Regions from separate parts of the Streptomyces sp. NPDC058284 genome, predicted to be linked through region 2. Evidence: riboswitches for the same ligand, from Rfam matches in the RefSeq annotation. Region 2 holds a riboswitch; the other holds the start of a gene.

Region 1 (3,201 bases), on a different contig from region 2:
CATGACGTGGGCCGGGGGGATCCGCACGGAGCCGAGTGCGAGACCGGCGAGGGCGGTGGCCGCCAGGGTTGCGGTGAGGACGGTCAGTATCGTCAGGTGCCGCCCCCGTGAGCTCGGCCCATCGCCCTTCGGGCTCGTCCTCAAACGCCGGACGGGCTGGATGATCCGCCCCGCGGGCTGGGTGGTCCGCCCCACGCGCTGGATGATCCGCCCCACGGGCTGGGTGATCCGACCCACGCGCTGAATGGTCCGGCTCACAGCTGCGCCGCCAGCTTCCTCACCGCCTCCGGTGCTCGTACGCCCGTGACCACGTCCGACAGGCGCAGGACCGCGAAGCTCTCGTTCTTGATGGCGGGGACGTCCTGGAGGGCCGGGTCGTCGAGGAGGCGCTTCTTCTTCTGGGTGACGGTCATGGCGCCGTAGTCGAGGGTCAGGATCGTTTCGGGCTTGCGCTCGACGACCTTCTCCCAGGACGCGTCGGTGAAGGACTTGTCGACGTCGGCGAAGACGTTGTGGCCGCCCGCCCGCTCGATGATGTCGTTGCCGATGCCCCGGCCGCCCGCCGTGAACGCGGTCTTGTCGCCGCTGTCGTAGACGAAGACGGAGCGGGGCTTCTCACCCTTGGACCGGGACCGTGACTTCTCCGCGGTGGCGGCCAGTTCACGGCGGGCGGCGCTCACCCATTTCTCGGCCCGCGCCCGCACCCCGAACGTGGCGCCGACCTCGCGGACCTCGCGGTAGACGTCGTCCATGGAGACGGGGTGCCCGGCGCAGCCCTCGATGTTGAGGCGGCTGTCGATGCCGGACTTGGCGAGGGCCGAGCGGCTGCGTCCGTCACCGGCGAGGAAGGCGCTCGCGTAACCGCCGTACACGTAGTCGGGGTTGGCGGAGAGCAGCTTCTCGTAGGAGGGGTACTCCTTGGCGAGCACCGGGATCGACTCGTACGCCTTCTTGTACTTCGGCAGGACCTCGTCGTCGAGGTAGGCGGTACCGGCCAGCCGGTCCTTCAGGCCGAGTTCCAGCATCACTTCGGTGGCGTGCTGGTTCATGGTGACGGCGCGCTTCGGGGGTGCGTCGTACGTCGTCCGCACGCCGCAGTTGGTGACGGTGTACGGGAATCCGGCGGCCTTGGCGGCGGGCCCGGAGTCGTCGTCCGCCGCCGAGGTGGAGCAGGCGGCGAGCGGGGCGAGCAGGGCGGCCGTGACGAGGGCGCGCAGGGGCCGGTGGGACCGGGGCATGACGGGACTGCCTCCTCCAGGGGATTTCCGCGTCCCCTGCGTTGCGTGGGAGGAAGGCGGCAGGTCAGTTCCTGACTCCCCCGCCCCGACTATGGGGTGGGGTCACAGTGGCGGGACCGTGCCGGGTTCGCACCGGCTTCCTGGCTCCTGCCGCCCTCGTTGGTAAAGATCAGTATGCCTGTACGACCTTTACCTCTTCTTCGGTGACCTCGCCGTCCACGATGCGGTACGAGCGGAACTGGAAGGGGCCCGCGCCGTCGGTGTCCGCCGTGGAGACCAGGACGTAGTGGGCGCCGGGCTCGTTGGCGTAGGTGATGTCGGTGCGCGAGGGGTAGGCCTCGGTGGCCGTGTGCGAGTGGTAGACGATCACCGGCTCCTCGTCGCGGTCGTCCATCTCGCGGTAGAGCTTCAGCAGGTCACCCGAGTCGAACTCGTAGAACGTGGGCGAGCGCGCGGCGTTCAGCATGGGGATGAACCGCTCGGGGCGGCCGGTGCCCGCCGGGCCCGCGACGACGCCGCAGGCCTCGTCGGGGTGGTCCTGGCGCGCGTGCGCGACGATCTGGTCGTGGAGGGCCTGGGTGAGGGTCAGCATGGGAGTCAGGATAAGCAGAGGGCCCGCGCCGTACCGAAGTGTGGTACGGGCGGGCCCGAATGCTGGACAACGCTCTGGGAAGCGGTGTCAGTCCTTCCCGACCGGCGTGCTGTCGGCGGTGACCGAGCCGTCGACGGCGGTCTTGCGCTTGTTGAAGGCGGCCGCCTGCGGGTTGCGGCTCTTGAGCACCAGGTACGACACCGTCAGGATCGCGGCCCAGACCGGGGCGGCGTACAGCGAGACACGGTTGTCCTTGTCGATGCCCATCATCACGATGACCATGCCGATGAAGAGCAGCGCGAACCAGCTGGTGTACGGGGCACCGGGCGCCCGGAAGGTGGACTGCGGCAGCTCGCCGCGGTCGGCCTTGCGGCGGTAGCGGATCTGGCAGGCGAGGATCATGATCCAGGCCCACATGCCGGAGATGGTCGCGAAGGAGACGACGTAGGTGAACGCCTTGCCGGGCCACTGGTAGTTGATCCAGACGCCGACCAGCATGCACGCGGCGGAGGCCGTGGTGCCGATCAGCGGCAGGCCGTTCTTCGTGAGCTTGGTGAAGAACTTCGGGCCCTGGCCGTTGAGCGCCAGGTCGCGCAGCATGCGGCCGGTGGAGTACATGCCGGAGTTGCAGGAGGAGAGCGCGGCGGTGAGGACCACGAAGTTCACGATGGCGGCGCCGACGCCGAGGCCCATTTTCTCGAAGGCGGCGACGAACGGCGAGACATCGGGCTTGAACGTCGTCCACGGGACGACCGACAGGATCATGATGAGCGCGCCGACGTAGAAGACGGCGATGCGCCACGGCACGGTGTTGATGGCCTTGGGCAGGACGGTCTTCGGGTCCTTGGACTCGCCCGCGGTGACGCCGACGAGCTCGACGGCGAGGAAGGCGAACATCACGATCTGGAGCGTCATCAGCGTGGAGCCGATGCCGTTGGGGAAGAAGCCGCCCTCGTCCCACAGGTGGGTCACGGAGGCGGTGTCACCGGCGTCGGAGAAGCCGATGGTGAGGATGCCGACGCAGATCAGGATCATGCCGATGATGGCGGTGACCTTGACCATCGAGAACCAGAACTCCAGCTCGCCGAAGAGCTTCACGGAGATGAGGTTCGCGCCGTACAGGATGACGGTGAAGACGAGCGCGTACGCCCATTGCGGGAAGGAGTCGTGGGTCCAGTACTGCATGTACTGGGCGGCCGCGGTGACTTCCGTGATGCCGGTGACGACCCAGAAGAGCCAGTACGTCCAGCCGGTCACGAAGCCGAAGAACGGGCCCATGAACTCGCGTGCGTACTCCGAGAAGGAGCCGGACACGGGCCGGTACATGAGGAGCTCGCCGAGCGCCCGCATGATGAAGAAGATGACGAGGCC
Region 2 (3,201 bases):
GCGGTTCGCCTGGGCGGTGCCCGTCGCGCTCGTACCGCTGTATCCGCTCAGCCCCTGGCTGTTCGACCTGCTGCTGCCGCTCGCCGCGATCGGCGGCTTCTCCCTCAGCGCGTACGCCCGCACCCGGGAACGTCGTGACCTGCGGCTCTGGGGGCTCACACTGTTCATCTGCGTCCTGTCACTGTTCTGGGCCGTGTCGTCGTACGCGGCGATCGCCGGCCGGGGCCGTGCGGAGCTGACCGAGCGGACCCTGCGCGATGAGTTCCCCGCGGTCGTCGTCTTCAGTGCGAAGGACCTGATGATCCGGGGCGGCGGCAGTTGCTACCGTCGCGTCACCGACAAGGGGAGCCAGTACGCGTACGAGTACGCCGGTCTGCGCCTGTTCCACGTCTCCGGGGACCGGATCTTCCTCGTCCCCCGCGACTGGTCCCCCGGGGACGGCACCCTCTACGTCCTCAAGGAGGGGGCGGGTCAGCGCGTCGATCTGCTCAGCGGGGCCGGTCGCCGGGCGCGGGAGTGCCGGGCGCAGCCGGAGGCCGGTGCTCAATAGGCGAAGCCGAACGGCGGTCGCGCGGCGGGCGAGGCGTGTTCGGTGAACCGGCCGCAGGAGCGGAACCCCAGGCGGCGGTAGACCGGTTCGCCGTCGGTGGATGCCTGGCGGCCGGCGTGGACGTACTCCTGGTCGCGGGCGGTGTGCAGGGCGGCGAGGGCGACGGCGCCGCCGTATCCGCGGCCGCGGTGGGCGGCCAGGGTGCAGATGTGGTAGATCCCGGCGACGCCCGCGTGCAGGAAGACCTCGGCGCAGCAGACCGCGCGGCCTCCCGCGTAGCCGACCAGGAAGCGGGCCGGGCAGCCCGGGTCGAGTACCTGGCGCGCGGCCCGGTCGGAGAAGTCGCGCACGGTGGTGGCGGGCGGGGTCCAGTTCTCGGTGACGTGTGCAGCTTGCCAAAGGGCGCGCGCGGGCCCGCGCGACAAGGAGTCGCGCGGCCGAACATCGCCGTCGCTTTCCCGCCCGCCGCGCCGGCGAAGCGTCCACGGCACGTGTTCCTCCTCACCGTCCGAATGCCGAGGGTGACCCGGAACAGCGGTCGGCGGCCCCGTATGGTGATCGGTGCAGCTGGTTCGCCCCGTCCGCCAGACGGGAGCGTCGCAAGAGGGAACCCGGTGTGAATCCGGGACTGCCCCGCAGCGGTGAGCGGGAACGACCGCCGTCACACGCACTGGAACCGCGAGACCGGTTCTGGGAAGCGACGGCCAGTAGGTGTCCGCCCGCCTTCTTCCGAAGGCAGTGGACGAGGCCCGCGAGTCCGAAGACCTGCCCGCTGTCCGCGCCCGAACCATTCGTGCGCGGATATCCCGGTGACCTCGTGGGCGGGTCGGCGTGCATACCAGACGGGCGACCGCGCCGACCGCGCGCTCCCGGCCCGTCCGGTCCGTCGCCCTTCGCGCTCTCGTCCCGTCTCCGGGATCTCAGGGATTCATCTCGCGAAGGAGATCTCCGTGACCACCAAGCCCGCAGCCGCGGCAGCACGGGCCACCGTGTACGGCTACCCCCGTCAGGGTCGTGACCGCGAACTCAAGAAGGCGATCGAGGGCTACTGGAAGGGCCGCGTCACCGCGGACGCCCTCGCGGCCACCGCCGCCGGGCTTCGCCGCTCGAACTGGCGCGAACTCGCCGACGCCGGCATCGACGAAGTCCCGACCGGCGACTTCTCGTACTACGACCACGTCCTTGACACCACCGTCATGGTCGGCGCCGTCCCCGAGCGTCACCGCACCGCGGTCGAGAGGGACGCGCTCGACGGCTACTTCGCGATGGCGCGCGGCACCCAGGACGTGGCGCCGCTGGAGATGACGAAGTGGTTCGACACCAACTACCACTACCTGGTGCCGGAGTTGGGGCCCGGCACCGTCTTCCGTGCCGACTCCACCAAGCAGGTCACCGAGTTCGGGGAGGCCCATGCGCTGGGCCTCTCGGCGCGCCCCGTCCTCGTCGGCCCCGTCACCTACCTGCTGCTCGCCAAGCCCGCACCCGGGGTGGCCGCCGACTTCGACCCGCTGACCCTCCTCGACCGTCTCCTGCCGGTGTACGCCGAGGTGCTCGCCGACCTCCGCGCCGCGGGCGCCGAGTGGGTCCAGCTCGACGAGCCCGCGCTCGTCCAGGACCGTACGCGGGCCGAACTGAACGCGGCCGAGCGCGCCTACCGCAACCTCGGCGCCCTCACCGACCGGCCCAAGCTCCTCATCGCCTCGTACTTCGACCGGCTCGGCGACGCCCTTCCCCTGCTCGCCAAGGCCCCGGTCGAGGGCCTCGCCCTCGACTTCACCGATGCGGCGGCCGCCAACCTCGACGCGCTCGCCGCCGCCGGCGGGCTGCCCGGCAAACGGCTGGTCGCGGGGGTCGTCAACGGCCGCAACATCTGGGTCGACGACCTGGAGAAGTCCCTGGCCACCCTCGGCACCCTGCTCGGCCTGGCCGACCGTGTCGACGTGGCCGCCTCCTGCTCCCTCCTCCACGTCCCCGTCGACGCCACCCTGGAACGGGACATCGAGCCGCAGATCCTGCGCTGGCTGGCCTTCGCCCGCCAGAAGACCACCGAGATCGTGACGCTCGCCCGGGGCCTGGCCCGGGGCACCGACACGATCTCCACCCAACTCGCCGCCAACCGCGCCGATCTGGCGTCCCGGGCAGGCTCCCCCATCACCCGCGACCCGGCCGTCCGCGCCCGGGCCGGCGCCGTCACGGAGGCCGACGCCCGCCGCTCCCAGCCCTACCCCGAGCGCGCGGCGGCCCAGCGCGCCGCCCTCGGCCTCCCACTGCTGCCGACCACCACCATCGGCTCCTTCCCGCAGACCACCGAACTGCGCACGGCCCGCGCCGATGTGCGGGCGGGACGGATCGACGCCGCCGGGTACGAGGAGCGCGTCAGGGCCGAGATCCAGGAGGTGATCTCCTTCCAGGAGAAGACGGGCCTCGACGTCCTGGTGCACGGCGAGCCCGAACGCAACGACATGGTGCAGTACTTCGCCGAGCAGCTCACCGGCTACCTCGCCACGCAGCACGGCTGGGTCCAGTCGTACGGCACCCGCTATGTGCGTCCGCCGGTCCTCGCCGGTGACATCTCGCGACCGGAGCCGATGACGGTGCGCTGGACGACGTACGCCCAGTCCCTGACGGAGCGCCCCGTCAAGGGCATGCTC

The links. A riboswitch is a leader RNA that binds a small molecule or an ion and turns the genes downstream of it on or off. The one in region 2 is predicted to bind cobalamin.
Region 1: linked by a shared signal. The riboswitch ahead of ACFVYR_RS21980 (ABC transporter substrate-binding protein) and the one ahead of metE (5-methyltetrahydropteroyltriglutamate--homocysteine S-methyltransferase) in region 2 are both predicted to bind cobalamin.

The regions. Positions count from the first base shown of each region.
Region 1 covers NZ_JBHVYE010000015.1:174,045-177,245, forward strand. The annotation lists gene ACFVYR_RS21975 (FecCD family ABC transporter permease) at 1-96, opposite strand, end outside; gene ACFVYR_RS21980 (ABC transporter substrate-binding protein) at 255-1,238, opposite strand; cobalamin riboswitch at 1,283-1,435, opposite strand; gene ACFVYR_RS21985 (Mov34/MPN/PAD-1 family protein) at 1,408-1,830, opposite strand; gene ACFVYR_RS21990 (amino acid permease) at 1,918-3,201, opposite strand, start outside.
Region 2 covers NZ_JBHVYE010000028.1:54,329-57,529, forward strand. The annotation lists gene ACFVYR_RS30470 (hypothetical protein) at 1-550, shown strand, start outside; partial or broken gene ACFVYR_RS30475 (GNAT family N-acetyltransferase) at 544-924, opposite strand; cobalamin riboswitch at 1,102-1,338, shown strand; gene metE (5-methyltetrahydropteroyltriglutamate--homocysteine S-methyltransferase) at 1,501-3,201, shown strand, end outside.